Linked DNA regions of Undibacterium sp. 5I1. Each later gene encodes a partner of the first gene's protein in a complex. Links are inferred from orthologs where the notes say so. Each region holds a gene or a part of one and is shown on either strand. Other genes may lie near its edges. The genes, in order: pmbA and tldD.

Region 1 (8,038 bases):
GCCACAGAGCAGTCTTTGTAACCATGCTGGCGAACCGTCGCGCTCCGCCAGACGCCGGATACCGCACAAAGCGAAAAGTGATAGTAAGCTGATCATTTCAATCAACATCGCGCTTTCTGCAAACTCTTGAAAATTAAATAACCAGCCTTGTCCACGCGCCAACAAAGTCAACAATACCAGAACATTGACAGCGATCAGCACCCTCGAAATAACGCCGGTATTGCAGTAATCGGGAATCAATAAATCCGTGGGAGTACGATTTGTTTGCTTGGTCATAAAGGGAAACAGGTCGTCGGTGTTTTATAATCGGGGAATTCAGCGTTTTTGAGCATGGTTGACTTTATACTTCGGCTTAACGTCGTTGGCACTTCTAACACTCCATACTCAAGCGCTATCCGCATCATCCTATTATTCGCCTTACAAAGTTAGCTATGACATCACAATTCTCTAAAAAAAGCGAGGCATGGTCTGCCCGTTTCTCCGAACCGGTATCTGATCTAGTCAAACGTTACACTGCCTCGGTCTTTTTTGATAATCGGATGGCCGCTTTTGATATCCAAGGTTCGCTAGCACATGCGGAGATGTTATCAGCACAAAACATTATCACTGCACAAGATTATGCCGACATTCAACGCGGCCTGGCACAAATCAAATCTGAGATTGATGCTGGTCAGTTTGTCTGGTTACTGGATCTGGAGGACGTGCATCTGAATATCGAAAAACGCCTGACCGAATTAGTCGGCGATGCCGGCAAACGTCTGCACACCGGTCGCTCACGCAATGATCAGGTGGCGACAGACATCCGTTTATATGTGCGCGCAGCGATTGATAATATCGTTGGCTTACTCGGTGATTTGCGCTCTGCTCTGCTGGATCTGGCAGAAAATAATGCAGAAACGATTTTGCCCGGCTTTACCCATATGCAAGTCGCACAACCGATCACGTTTGGTCACCATATTCTGGCGTATGTAGAAATGTTCAGCCGCGATGCCGAGCGTATGGTGGATTGTCGCAAGCGCGTCAATCGTTTGCCGCTGGGCGCTGCTGCACTGGCTGGTACGACCTTCCCGATTGACCGTGAACGTGTCGCAAAAACACTGGGTTTTGATGATGTATGCCACAACTCGCTGGATGCAGTATCTGATCGTGATTTTGCGATTGAATTTTGCGCAGCGGCGGCGCTGATCATGACGCATATCTCCCGTATGTCAGAAGAGCTGGTAATCTGGATGAGTCCACGGGTCGGCTTTATCGATATTGCAGATCGCTTCTGCACAGGCTCATCGATCATGCCGCAAAAGAAAAATCCTGATGTGCCAGAACTGGCACGTGGTAAAACGGGCCGCGTCAATGGTCACTTAATTGCCTTGCTCACCTTGATGAAAGGTCAGCCACTGGCCTACAACAAAGATAATCAGGAAGATAAAGAACCGCTATTCGATACGGTAGATACCATCACTGACACCTTACGTATTTTTGCCGATATGGCAGGCGGCATTACTGTGAAGCCAGACGCAATGCGCGCTGCAGCCTTACAAGGTTATGCAACAGCGACCGACCTAGCAGATTATTTAGTCAAGCGCGGCTTGCCTTTCCGCGATGCGCATGAAGCTGTGGCGCATGCCGTCAAAACATGTGTAGATAAAGGCTGCGATCTGAGTGATATGAGTCTGGATGAGTTACGTGCTTTCTCAAGTCTGATCGAAGCGGATGTGTTTGCCGTATTGACACTGGAAGGCTCCGTCGCCGCACGTGACCATATCGGCGGCACTGCACCTAATCAGGTCAAAGCAGCGATTGTCCGTGCCCGCAATAAACTTGCAGCAAACTTATAGCATCTTAAACCCAGATTTTCCATTAGACCGCTACCACTTCGCAAAAAACGCAGACGGCATGCGGTGTTTAGAGGGATAGCACCACCGCGATTTGAGTGAAAACGCTACAGCGACAATTGCACCTTTGGCAAACTGCCTGGCGTTGTTCCAATGGAAAATCTGGGTTAAATAGGCAAGTAGTTCAGCGAGTAGTTCAGCAAACGATTCAGTAAATAAGTTAGCAAATAAAAAGGAGGACTTAGTCCTCCTTTTTTACGTCCATCTTCGTTTGATCATTCCTGCCAATCAGATTTACTTGATTGCGCTGCGATCCCGAACAAACATCGCCGTCAGCATACCGATCACACAAACACCCATTACATAATAAGCGGGTGCCAGTGGATTATCTTTCAGCAATAAGGTCACAACAATTGGCGTCAAACCACCGAATATTGCATAAGCTACATTGTAGGAAAATGACAGTCCTGAGAACCGGACCTGCGCCGGAAAAGCATTGACCAACACAAATGGAACAGCGCCCACGACACCAACCGCAAAACCGGTTAAGGCATACAGCGGCAATAGCATTTCTGGATTGGTCTTAATTGTTGTGAACAGAAAATAAGTACAGATCAGTAGAAATAAATCGCCCAAAAACAATATGCGTTTAGCGCCGAATTTATCAGACAACAGTCCGGCAACTACACAGCCAGCGGTCAAACACAAAGTTGCAACGCTGTTTGCCATTAATGCCGTGCGTCCATCAAAACCATAGATTTTTTGAAGAAAAGTTGGTGTCATCAAAATCACCACCACAATCGCAGCCGACAACATCCAGGTCAGCAGCATGGACACAGCAACCGCGCCGCGATGATCGCGCAATACAGTTTTGAGCGGCATCTCAGCAGCCAAGGCTTTACGTTTTTGTAGTTCTGCAAACACGGGTGTCTCATGCAACCAGCGACGTAAATACATAGCAGCGATACCAAATATCCCACCCAACAAAAACGGCAAACGCCAAGCCCAGTCAGTCAACTCTACTGGCGTAAAAATCGTATTCATCGCGGTTGCGACCAATGACCCTAACAAGATACCGCTAGTCAGACCTGCGGTCAGCGTGCCGCAAGCGTAGCCCACGTTTTTAGCTGGCACGTGTTCAGAGACAAATACCCATGCACCAGGCACTTCACCACCTACGGCAGCACCTTGCAAAATACGCAGTATCAACAAGGCGATTGGTGCAAAAATACCGATAGTCTGATAAGTCGGCAGCAAACCCATCATCAGCGTGGGTACCGACATCAATAAGATGGATAAAGTAAACATCCTTTTGCGTCCTAGCAGATCACCAAAGTGCGCCATGATGATGCCTCCCAAGGGACGCGCCAGATAGCCCGCCGCAAAAATCCCGAAAGTCTGTAATTGTCGCAGCCATTCAGGCACAGATGGCGGGAAGAATAATTTACCAATCACCGTGGCAAAGAACACAAAAATAATAAAGTCATAAAACTCTAATGCGCCACCAAGCGCAGCTAACGACAGTGTTTTGTAATCTTGTTTGGTCAGCAGGCGATTTTCTTGATTGACATCGGTGCTGGCCAGATTGCCGCCACCGGCATAAACATTGTCCTTATTATTCATTCATTGTCTCCTCTATTTTTTAATTTCTTATTAAGTTAAGAAGTCGTACCCGCTGCTTAAATTGTCCATTCAATTTTTTATTGACTTGTTCAATAAAGCTGCCAGAGCCGGACTCGACTTCCTAACTTTCCCTTTTTGCTAACTATTACTCTCTTTTGCTAACTGCCTGCTACCGTCATACTTTCAATTAAAATTGAACCTGTTTGTTTAGTGCCACGTGTCAGCGTATCCGCGCCGATTGCCACAATGTGCTGAAACATATCGCGCATGTTGCCAGCAATCGTAATTTCTTCTACCGGATATTGAATCACGCCACGCTCAACCCAAAAACCAGAGGCGCCGCGGGAATAATCGCCGGTCACATAATTAACGCCCTCGCCCATCAACTCGGTCACCAGTAAGCCGGTATCCATTTTTTTCAGCATGGCTTTAAAGTTATCTGTCTTTGTAGTCAACGCTGAAGTCATAGACAAATTGTGCGATCCACCTGCGTTACCGGTGGTCTTCATCTTCATTTTCCGGGCGGAATAACAAGACAGGAAATAGCCTTGCAACACGCCGTTTTTAACCACATCACGACGCTGCGTTTTGACACCCTCGTCATCAAATGGGGACGAGCCTACTGCACCAATGACATGAGGATCTTCCAGAATTTCGATGTGGGATGGAAAAATTTGCGTCCCTAAACTATCCAGCAAAAAACTGGATTTGCGATATAAAGCACCGCCAGAAACCGCTTGCACAAACGATCCCAGCAATCCTGCCGCTAATGGTGCTTCAAACAATACCGGACACTTACGGGTATCTAATTTGCGTGCGTTCAAACGTGCCAGCGCACGTTCAGCGGCATAACGACCTATAACCTCTGGCGAGGCTAATTTTTTTGCGTTACGCTGCGATGAATACCAATAATCGCGCTGCATACGAGCGCCTTTGCCCGCAATCGGCGCTACCGAAATGGTGTGACGAGAGAAGGGATAACCGCCGATAAAGCCACGCGAATTAGCCGCGATAAAATGCGATTGTTGCGCGTGAATACTGGCACCTTCGCTATTGGTAATACGTTTATCGACTGCCACAGCTGCCGCTTCCGTACGGGTGGCAAGATCAATCGCCTCCTCTGCCGTGATCAGCCATGGGTAGCAAAGTTTTAAATCTTGCGGATGCATTTCTAACAAATCCGCTTCCGGCAAGCCTGCGCAATCGTCTTCCGCCGTAAAACGGGCGATGTTATAGGCGGCATCGACAGTTGCCTGCAAGGAGGCGCTGGAAAAATCGGATGTACTAGCATTACCACGCTTTTGGCCGATGTAGACGGTAACGCCTATGCCTTTATCGCGGTTTTGCTCTATGGTTTCTATCTTGGCTTTGCGCACACTGATGGATAAACCACCACCTTCGCTAATTTCGACAGCGACATCAGATGCGCCTTTTTCACGCGCAAAACGTAAGACATCCTCTGCGATTTGCTTCAATTGATCTTGAGTATGGGTAAAAACAGGCTTGCTCATAGGCTAGGTTTCTTTGGAGTCATCGATAAACAAGGTATCATAGCAGCCGTTTCATTAAGTTTATAGAATAAAGGCGAATCAATTATGCCAAATCCAAACCGAGGCTCCTGCGGCTTCAAGTCCAACGAATTCGAGCAAGAATACGAGCGCCCCTCCAAATCGCAACTCAAACGCGAGAGTGACGCCCTGCAAAAATTAGGGCAAGAACTGATCGACCAGCCACGAGACCGTGTTAAACGCGTCCCGATGCCGGAAGATGTGCGCGATGCGATTTTAATGTGTCAGACCATCAAAGATCACGAGGGTCGCCGTCGTCAATTGCAATTTGTCGGCAAAAAAATGCGTACTCTGGATGAAGAAGAAATTGCTCTCATCCAGAAAACCATCGATAGCTGGAAAGGTAAGTCCAAATCCGACACCGCCGCCATGCATGCGCTGGAGCGCAGACGCGATAAATTGCTGACCGATGACAAAGCATTGACTGAACTGCTAGAGCAAAATCCAGAACTCGACGTGCAACACCTGCGTAATCTAATCCGCAACGCGCGTAAAGAACAGGCAGAAAACAAGCCGCCAAAAGCATATCGTGAAATTTTTCAGATTCTGAAAGATATCCAGGTCGCTCAACGTGCTGCGCAGAAAAAAGCTGCTGGCGATTTAGCTGATGCGGAATCTGATGATGAAGATGACTTCGATGATGATGTTGATGATGCTAAACATGAGCAACATGACGACTAAATCAGCCACTGAGTTAGAAAATACTAAAGTAGAAAATACTGAAGTAAAAGATAAAAAAGCAGACCATTTAAAAATTGGTCTGGTTTCTATTTCTGACCGCGCTTCTGCTGGCATTTATCAAGATCAGGGTTTACCCGCTTTGCAAGACTGGTTTGGTAGCGCGCTTAGCAGCTCATGGAGTATGGAAACTCGCTTAATCCCAGATGAACGTGCTGCCATTGAGCAGGCCTTGATTGAGCTGGTCGATCAGGAGCAATGCCATCTGGTCATCACTACAGGCGGAACTGGTCCCTCACGACGCGATGTCACTCCAGAAGCCACTTTGGCCGTCGCCACAAAAGAAATGCCGGGTTTTGGCGAGCAAATGCGACAGATCAGTCTGCAATTTGTGCCGACAGCAATCTTGTCGCGTCAAGTTGCGGTGATACGCGAGACGGCGGAGCATGCCGCGCTGATTCTGAATTTGCCTGGACAGCCTAAGTCGATCAAAGAAACGCTGGAAGGCTTGAAAGATGCCGACGGCAAGCAACTCGTCTCTGGTATTTTCGCCGCCGTCCCCTACTGTATAGATTTAATTGGCGGTCCGTATATCGAAACACACGATGCAGTTTGTAAAGTGTTTCGGCCAAAATCGGCTATTCGTAGCAAAGCATAGCTCGCTACACTCTCACTTCGACATCCCTAAAATGATCCGATCAAAAAAGCTAACTTCTTTAAAAAGACGCTGGCTTTTTGGTGCGACCTTAGGTGGTGTAACCTCTGTAGTATCAATGGTATGCCGCAGTAGTTTTAGTCAAACCAGCGCAACAAAACCTTTGCCATTGCCTTCAAAAACCACACCAACCTCAAAGTCCAATATGAGCACATTACTTGACACCGTAGAACTCGAAAGCGCCCCCAATCCGACCGTCGCCATCATCTGGATGCATGGCCTTGGCGCGGACGCGAATGACTTCGTTCCGATCGTGAAAGAATTGAATCTAAAAGGCTGCCCGGCAATCCGCTTTGTGTTCCCGAATGCGCCTGTGATGCCAGTCACGATCAACGGTGGTCATGCAATGCGTGCCTGGTACGATATTTTGGGCACCGACATCGCCAGACGTGAGGATGAAAAAGGCCTGCGCAGTTCACAAGTATTGATCGAGCAATTAATCGCCCGTGAGAATGCCCGTGGCATCCCGGCTAGCCGTATTATCCTCGCGGGCTTCTCCCAAGGTTGCGCGATGACGCTGCAAACTGGATTGCGCCATACCGAAAAATTGGCTGGTCTGATGTGTCTGTCAGGTTATGTTCCCTTACGCGATCTGGTCGCCAACGAACGCCATGCATCGAATCAACATACGCCTATCTATCTGGCACATGGTCGTGCTGATCAGGTAATCCCAATTGCCAGAGCAGAACAATCGCGTGATCTTTTAAAATCCCTAGGCTACCCGGTGGAATGGCATGAGTACATGATGCAACACTCGGTCTGTCAGGAAGAAATTGGCGACATCAGTAGCTGGCTGAAAAAGGTATTAGCCTGATTTTTTGTTTGGTACTGAAGCGCGTCACAAGCACGTCTCGATGCTCTGGTAATGGGTCTGAATTGCAGGCAATGTAGCTTCTGCACCTCGCCATCGCACTTGAAAAACAGCTTCAGCGCACTTAGAAGCCAGTAATATACTAGGGGAGTGTATTTTTAATTGTCCAACGGTTATGTGGACAATAAGGTATATTTTTTAACATACTCCCCTTATTTTTAATTTTACAGCAATCAATGGCTGACAAATCTACTCAAGAACATTCTCAAATCGGCTCTCAGCCACTGCAAGTCTTGTTTGTACATGGGATGGGGCGCTCATCGCTGTCGGCTACACCGATGCTGCAACGTTTGCGGGCGCATGGTCTGACGACCAGTAGTTTTAATTATTTTGTGGCGCTGGAAAGCTTTGCGGGAATCCGGGACAGGCTCGTTAAAACGATCACGGCAGTTGCGGCCAAGGGCGATTATATTTTGATTGGGCATTCGCTCGGCGGTGTGTTGTTGCGCAGTGCGATCAATGCATTGCCGGAAGATTGCCGTCAGCCCCGGCAATTGTTTTTACTCGGCTCGCCCATCACGACCTCCAGAGTGGCGGGACGGGTGCAACATCTGTTGCCATTTAGAGTGGCGACAGGAGATTGCGGACAATTGTTATCAAGTGCCGAGCGCATGGCAGCGATTGCACCTGTCAAAACGCCGACGATTACGATCATCGGCACCAAAGGAATTAAGGGCAAATACAGCCCTTTCGGCGATGAAGACAATGACGGCGTGGTGTCCATATCAGAGGCGTATGCACCATGGGCAGA
Region 2 (8,027 bases), 1.5 Mb from region 1 along the record:
ACCGCAGAAAAAAGTCGCATTCCAAAGGTCATTGCCATCTTGTATCAAGCCGTAAAATAATTCACCTTCATTGGGTACGTTGCGGAAGGTATTCAAATTACGTTCAAATGGATCAGGCGATAAAAAATGATGGGGAGTCTGAACCATTGCCAATTTTTCATCAGCCAAAAACCAGCCCATCGCATATTGTAAAAACGAGCGCGTGGGCATGTGATCACAATCAAAAATAGCGACGTACTCACCAGTCGTTCTTGCAAGTGCAGCGTTGATGTTGCCAGCTTTCGCATGCTTATTGTCAGAACGGGTAAAACACTTAACACCAACGGATTCGGCGAAGACTTGAAACTCAGGACGACGTCCATCGTCAAGGATGTAGATATTAAGTTTATCTTTAGGCCAATCAATACCTAATGCGGCCAGCACGGTAGGCTTTACCACACTCATATCTTCGTTATATGAAGGGATGAATAAATCAATAACTGGCCATAAATCAGTATCAACTGGCATCAATATTGGCTTACGCTTTAGTGGCCATGCGGTTTGTAGATATCCCAGCAATAATACTAGCCAAGCGTACACTTCTGCAGAAACCAAGACTAAAGCGAACGCCAAATCCAATATATTTTCAGCATCGATTGTGGAGTGAACACGCCAATAAATATAACGGCTGGTAGCACTCACCGAGAACATAATCATAACCAAGGACACCAAAGTACCTGAGTAGCGGCGTAAATAAGTCGCAGTCCCAAAAACCACTACAGAAAACAATATCTGATAAGGAAGTTCAAGCGGAATACTGATACTTGTCCAGTACAACATTGCGGCCACAACTAATGCGACAGCACGGGTAGATTTAAGCTCCCAGCCCTGCCAATTTACTAATCTGCGCCCCAACTCGTTTAGGCGGCCATATAGATATCGGGAATTGAGAATCGAACGCATCAGGTAACCAAATTGAAATGTGTTTGCAGCCAATTAGCAATCTGGTGCAAATCATGGGTGGCTGAACAATTCTTGGCGTAATACGCCACCGGGGACTGACAGGCAAGCGCCTCGCTAACGGCCTCATCTTTATGAATGCTAATAGGAACTAAATCGTCTCCCAAATTTTTTCTTAACATTTGATAAACATCTCGATGCAACTGCTTGGTCACATCCATTTGATTAATGATATAACAAGCACCAAAAAAATCTTCTCTGTCACCGCAATAGTAGTGCAGCAATGACTCAATCGATGGGATGGTAGAGTAGGAGGCAGCATCCGGCTTTAGCACAATCAGCGCGATGTTGGCACAATGCAAAACCTGTTGTAAATAGACTGTTGGACCTGGAGGTGTATCGATAAGCACTATGTGATCATCGGCCAGATTTAGAGATTTCAATTGCGACGATAACCATGTTGATTTAATTTTGACATGATGTTCAAGGCTACTTCTGTCAGTTTCGCTGACGATACCATAAGGCAAAAAATCAACCCCATAAGGGCTAGAGTACATAGCATCTCTCCAAGGCTGCCCCAATACACTTTGTCTAACAACGCCATTGGCGTCATCATATTGCATACCATAATGCAAACGTAATGCATTTTGAGGATCAAGATCAAGGATAGTGACTTTGCCACCAAAAGCGACAATCTCCGCAGCAAGGTTTGCCGTAACCGTGGTTTTTCCAACACCACCCTTAGGGGAGACGACGGCAATTACCCTCATGGTTTAAATATTTTTTTAAAAAATGAATTGACTGGTGACTCAGGTAATTTTTCCGGTTCAACTTTTTGCGCCAAGCGGTCAAATAAGGCATGTAATGAAGGCGCAGAACTATTATCCCGTGCGGCAATAGGCGCCGAAGCAGATGCTGCAATTGATATTGAGGGAGTCGACTGTGCACTTGAGACATTCATGCCGCTCACACCATTTGAATTGCCCCGAGGAGCCAGTGCTGGTATTTGTGGTTGTGTCTTTATTTGAGCAGTCGCAAGATTGTCTACAGATGTAACCGGTACTTTTGGAGCAAAACCTGCAAACGAACTACTACCCTCGTGAATCGACTGATTCACTGACTGAGGATTATAGGTTGTGTTATTGGCCAACATTGTCGGTGCTTTAACGACAGATTCCGCTCTCGCTATTGCATTCCTCATAGGATGAGCGGTGGCTGTTTTAGCACGTACATCTCTCAGCAAAGGCCAACGTTGTTTGGCTTGCTCGTTTAACTCATCACTATGAATCTCTTGATAGGAATCTACTTTTCCATCAATTTTCTTGAAGAGATTTTTAATATCATTTTCCATAATATAAGCCCCAACTTTGTTCTGCAGACAATGATCTGATCAGCGACGAGTGAAGTAAGCCTGCTCCTCAACTTGCTTTTTCAATTGAAACACAATCAAAAGACCATCATCCAATACGGCTCCACGTTGTGACAAACGCAAAGATTTATCAATACCCATTGATTCAAACCAATAAGAATAAACACCCTCTAACAAAGCAGGAGACCAATCCAAAGCTTGTTCACCAAAAGCTACTTTAAGAGGACTTGCGTTATGCTCGATCAATAGGCAGTCCGACTCGTCGCGCAATTGCACCCAACCCCAATCGAGGTCGGCCCAAACTTTGTTGATCCCAGATTCGAGAGTGAGCAAAGTTTCACCGCCATCAACCTTAAAACTAGCGGCCATTGTCAGCCCCAACTTATACATAAAAGTGCGCAAATCATTTACATCTCCCTGCGCAGAAAATTCAACAGAGAATGCGTTTAAAAATGCACGCCACTGAACAGAGCATTGCTGCTGTTCGTAATAATTAATATTGCTGACTGGTTTACTCACATCGAACCTTTACATACGTAATCGGATCATAACTACTGACCAGACTGGGCATTGTTAGTATGTTGAACTGTAGCATTTCAATAAGACTATCGTCCAGTAAATAGAGATAGACAAATGTTAAGTATTTATAACTTCCTATCGAAATATTTAACAATTCAATCCGGATTATTTAACATAGGCAGATAGGAACTAAGCAATCATTAGGCCATAATTGCATGTTTCCTCATAAAAAGTAATCGTTTATCAATAACCACTATTAACAAAGAATAGAGATTACTCTCTTGACCTGGCACTGCACTCTTGAAAATACGATTTTTACAATCAAACCTAATTTAATGCTGCAAGTTCATAAAAAATAAAGTATTTATCGTCTTGATTGTATCTCATACAACGTCTGCATTAAATCCACGACCAGCTCTTGAACGGCCTGTGCTGCCGGGCTATCAGGCTCAGATTGAAGGATAGGATACCCATATGCGAGTGCCTCTTCCAGTTGTGTACTTTCTGGGATAACGCAAGGTAGCATTCTGTCACCCAGCCGCTCAGAGAAAAGTGCGATTACGTCTTGCGCCAGTTGTTTCTTTGAGCCCTGATTCACCACGTAAGCAGACGGTTTGAATATAGTGGATCTGGCGTTATGGGAATCAATCAAGGATTCCATCTCTGGAATAGTGGCATACGAGGCAGCATCGGCCAGCAATACGACTAATAGAAAGTCCGCCGCATTTATTGCTTGAGTTAAGTAGATAGATGGACCAGGAGGTGTATCTAAAAAGACAAACGTATCTTTTGGCAAATTAGCGCGCAATAGCTGGTTGAGTAGCCAATCCTCATCTTGCTCCAGAACTTGTTCAAAAGCGATGCGCTGTTGCTCGCCTGCACTACCGTAGGGCACAAAATCGACCCCAAAAGTACTTGAGTAAGCGGCATCCCACAACCGGGAAGTAGCTCGGTTAGCAATTGTGCTAATTCCGCTAGTGTCTGACTGATCTCCCCCACCCATATGCCATTGCACAGCATTTTGTGGATCGAGATCAATCACCAGACTCGGGTAGTCGCGTTGTGCGATACCCGCACTCAGGTTGGCGGTGGTCGTCGTTTTACCCACGCCGCCTTTGGCAGAAACAATAGCGATAACAATCATGAGCCGTACCTTTGGGCAAGGCTAAACCAGTTTAGAATTTCATCTATCAACATCGTTAAGATCAAGCTGTGCCGCCCACAGTAAGACCATCAATACGCAAAGTAGGCTGGCCAACACCAACAGGCACGCTCTGCCCTTCTTTGCCGCAAACACCGATACCAGAATCCAGACGTAAATCATTACCAATCATTGACACACGATTTAAAACATCGGGGCCGTTACCGATCAAGGTTGCACCTTTTACCGGGTAGGTGACTTTGCCGTTTTCTATCATGTAGGCCTCGCTCGCAGAGAAAACGAACTTACCGTTCGTGATATCGACCTGTCCGCCACCAAAATTAACGGCGTAGATACCATTTTTAACGGATGCCAAAATCTCAGCAGGATCTTTGTCGCCAGCCAGCATGTAGGTATTAGTCATACGCGGCATTGGTAAATGAGCGAAAGATTCACGGCGGGCGTTGCCAGTGACTGGCATTTTCATCAAACGGGCGTTCATTGTGTCTTGGATGTAGCCTTTCAAAATGCCGTCTTCAATCAAAGTCGTGCATTGAGTCGGATTGCCCTCATCATCAATATTTAATGAGCCACGCCGATCCTGAATGGTACCGTCGTCCACTACAGTCACGCCTTTTGCCGCAACGCGCTCGCCGATACGACCTGAAAAGGTGCTAGAACCCTTGCGATTGAAGTCGCCCTCCAGTCCATGACCAATGGCCTCATGCAGCAAAATTCCAGGCCAGCCAGATGCGAGCACAACAGTCATAGGACCAGCAGGCGCTGGTCGTGCATCCAGATTCACCAATGCGGATTTGACTGCCTCGTCCGCATATTGATCAAGTAAAACATCGGAGAAATAACCGTAGTCATAACGACCGCCGCCACCGCTGGACGCCATCTCGCGGCGTCCATTTTGCTCTACGATCACGGTCAGGGAAACCCGTACCAGCGGTCGGATATCTGCAGCAATCACGCCATCGCTACGCGCGACTAACACGACGTCGTACTCACCGGACAAGCTAGCCATTACCTGCACCACACGCGGATCTTTAGCTCTGGCGATTTTTTCTAAGCGCTCTAGCAAAGTGACTTTTTGAGTTGCATCTAAAGACGCAAGCGGATCGTTTTGCAAATACAAACTACGGCCACCGACACCTTGCATACTGGAAGCGACTTTGATTTTGCCCGTGCCCTGGCGTGCAATCGTGCGGGTTGCGTTGACTGCATCTTGCAAAGCTTGCTCAGAAATCTCATCCGAATACGAGAATGCTGTTTTATCGCCAGAAATTGCCCGTACGCCTACGCCCTGATCTATAGAAAAACTACCGGTTTTGACGATGCCTTCTTCCAGGCTCCAGCCCTCGCTTTTGGTGAACTGAAAATATAGATCAGCGTAGTCAACCTTGTGGTTAAACATGGAACCAAGTACTTTAACCAGCTTGGATTCATCCAGACCGAACGGGGTCAATAAAATATCGCGGGCAATCGCCAGGTGGCGCAGATTGGGTTCAAATGGTGTCATAGTGTTCTATCAGTGTTTTTGAGTATTCTAAGTGTGCCAATTACAGAATAAGAATGGCGAATGAATAGATTGTAGAGCATGTCTGGCATATAAATAAATTTGCGCAAAGTATGGTTTTGTATCGATCGACGGATGGGACAAATTATCGGACAAGTTAGCAGAGAAATTAGCAGGCTAATTTTCTATGCTTTAAAGCAGGCAAGCTAGTCCTGACGGCGCTCAGATTGGCCCAATCTAACTCACCACCAACCACACCTTCACCTTCCGCTAGCACATCCACAATCTTGCCCCAAGGGTCGACCAACATGCTATGCCCCCACGTACGGCGACCATTAACATGCTGCCCACCTTGCGCCGAGGCTAGCACATAACATTGGTTTTCTATGGCTCTGGCACGCAGCAGGATTTCCCAATGCGCTTGTCCTGTCGTGAAAGTGAAAGCTGCCGGGACCACAATCAAAGCACAATCTCCCATGGATCGATACAGTTCTGGAAAGCGTAAATCGTAGCAAATCGATAAACCAATTTTGCCAAAACCAGCATCAAAACTCACTACATCATCGCCCGCCGTAATAGTGCGGGATTCTTCATAGGACTCTGTGGCTTTGGTAAAACCAAATAAATGAATTTTGTCGTAACGACTAACTAGCTCGCCTTGCGGGTTATATACCAAAGTCGTATTCAAGACTTTATCCGACTCTGTTGATACCAACGGCAAAGTACCACCGATAATCCAAACGCCCAGACTGCGTGCACTATCCGCTAAAAATTGTTGAATCACACCCGGCTGCTCAGCGTTGCCAATATGCTCGGCAATCTTAAATTTATCCACTTCATGCAATCCCATGATGGGCCAGTATTCCGGCATCAATATCAATCCGGCACCTGCATCGGCGGCCTGCTTTAGCAAGCGCTGCGCAGTCGCCAGATTCTCTTGTAAGACAGGCGTAGAGATCATTTGTATAGCGGCGATTTTCATTTATATCCTCTGAAAAAAACAGCAGGCTCAGTTGGCAAAACCAAGCTACAGATTACGAGGGATTTTAACATACTCCCCATAATTTTTAAAAAATATATCTTATTGTCCAATGATTACTTGGACAACTACAATATACCCATATCCAGTATATTTAATTACCTAGGTAGTGAACTTGCAATACTCAGTCAAAATCCTGATCAAACTAGAGCAAGCTTTACCGGTTCCGAAACTTCCGCCGCCAATCATCCAAGCAGTTTTCTAATACCTATTTAACTAATATCGCCTCAGCTTTAGGTAAGGTATTTTGTGCTTCTTTATGGTCCATCTTGGTGACTGTCGGTTCTTTCCAAGAGCCAGCCACCGAGTACTCGTACGTGAAGGCTCTCGCCAATGGTTCACGCAAAAATAGTTGTGCCAAAAATGTACCCAGACCAATCACAGGATTAACGGCTAAACCGTACACGACTGAAGCAGTGCCCGCATTAATTTCGGGAATCACTGCCACGTGCAGATTTTGCGACTCTTTCACAAGATCGGCGGTGCCGTCCATCAATACGGTTGCGTTCACGCTACGCATTTTTAAGTTTTCTGTTCTTGCCGTGCCCTGCTGAATTTGGGCTGTTCCCAAAATTGAATCAAACGCAAACCCATCTGAAAAGACATCCCGAAAATCCAACGTCAAACGTCGCGGCAAGGATTGCAAGCTCAACACGCCCAATAACTTCGCCGCACCTGGGTCCACTTTTAAAAACTGTCCTGCGGCCAGCTCCAACTGTACTTGGCCCGTCATACTTGGTACATCCAGGGCAAACGGCAAACCGTTCCATGTTACATCGCCCTGCAATTTGCCACGACCGCCACGCAACACGTTGGCAAAACCTAATCGATCTAATAATTTGCCTGCATCGCTAATATCTAAAACGTAATTTAAATTAGTTAAGCCTTCGCCAGCACGACTACTCCATTTGCCAGACCCCTTTAACTCTGCATCCTCGTTCTTAAGCGATATCTTTTGCATGCGCCATTCGCGCCCGGTCGATAACGGGAAATTATTAGCAATCAACTCCAGACGACCCAATTTTTTATTAAATAGCTCAAAATTATCCGCCACAATATCTAAACTTGGGATTTGGGTGCCGCTGCTTTTGCCTTCCAACAAATCAGTCACGTCTGAAGCTGCCGACTGTGGAATAGTCAACTTACTCAAGCGTGCCAGTACGTTGCCCAAGCCTTGCACATTTGCGGACTCGCTCCAGCTCAAATAACCCGAGGCTTGGCTGGAATCGATATTTGCCTGCCACAATCCCTTTTGATGCGTAGCACCCAACACGACGTTATCCAGCTTTTTTCCCATCACGTGTAGCTCGGCAGTACGCACTGCCAACACGCTCGGCTCTAAATAAGCAGACACATCAAAATCAGCTTGGGTATTTGTATTGCCAATAGCTCCGGGAACAATGTCGCCACTCTCGTTAGTGTTGACACCCTCTTTAGTAACGGCAAGCTTAGTGTTTGTATTAGCACCCAGGCTCATCAAACTACGCCATTCATCCAC

What was found.
Region 2: the proteins of pmbA (region 1) and tldD are in contact, whole or in part, in a solved structure (PDB 5NJ9), measured with the Escherichia coli proteins. The link is inferred for Undibacterium sp. 5I1 from one-to-one orthologs.

Annotation. Positions count from the first base shown.
Region 1 is NZ_JAVIWI010000001.1:668,637-676,674, reverse strand. Bases 2,791-5,614 are described here. They hold pmbA (metalloprotease PmbA), read right to left. Parts: upstream 4,967-5,614; coding sequence 3,614-4,966; downstream 2,791-3,613. Other genes in these bases: yjgA (ribosome biogenesis factor YjgA), read left to right, coding at 5,051-5,614; RGU72_RS02845 (MFS transporter), read right to left, coding at 2,791-3,455. Outside these bases: RGU72_RS02855 (sensor histidine kinase), read right to left, coding at 1-276; argH (argininosuccinate lyase), read left to right, coding at 432-1,835; more of RGU72_RS02845, read right to left, coding at 2,127-2,790; more of yjgA, read left to right, coding at 5,615-5,704; mog (molybdopterin adenylyltransferase), read left to right, coding at 5,694-6,359; RGU72_RS02825 (alpha/beta hydrolase), read left to right, coding at 6,562-7,230; RGU72_RS02820 (alpha/beta hydrolase), read left to right, coding at 7,464-8,038.
Region 2 is NZ_JAVIWI010000001.1:2,157,842-2,165,868, forward strand. The notes cover bases 3,264-6,076. They hold tldD (metalloprotease TldD), read right to left. Parts: upstream 5,494-6,076; coding sequence 4,033-5,493; downstream 3,264-4,032. Other genes in these bases: bcsQ (cellulose biosynthesis protein BcsQ), read right to left, coding at 3,264-3,971; RGU72_RS09575 (carbon-nitrogen hydrolase family protein), read right to left, coding at 5,660-6,076. Outside these bases: bcsA (UDP-forming cellulose synthase catalytic subunit), read right to left, coding at 1-942; cellulose biosynthesis protein BcsQ, read right to left, coding at 942-1,709; bcsR (BcsR/BcsP family cellulose biosynthesis protein), read right to left, coding at 1,706-2,290; cellulose biosynthesis protein BcsD, read right to left, coding at 2,330-2,827; more of bcsQ, read right to left, coding at 3,192-3,263; more of RGU72_RS09575, read right to left, coding at 6,077-6,472; RGU72_RS09580 (YhdP family protein), read right to left, coding at 6,738-8,027. UniProt on the Escherichia coli protein: Metalloprotease involved in CcdA degradation. Suppresses the inhibitory activity of the carbon storage regulator (CsrA).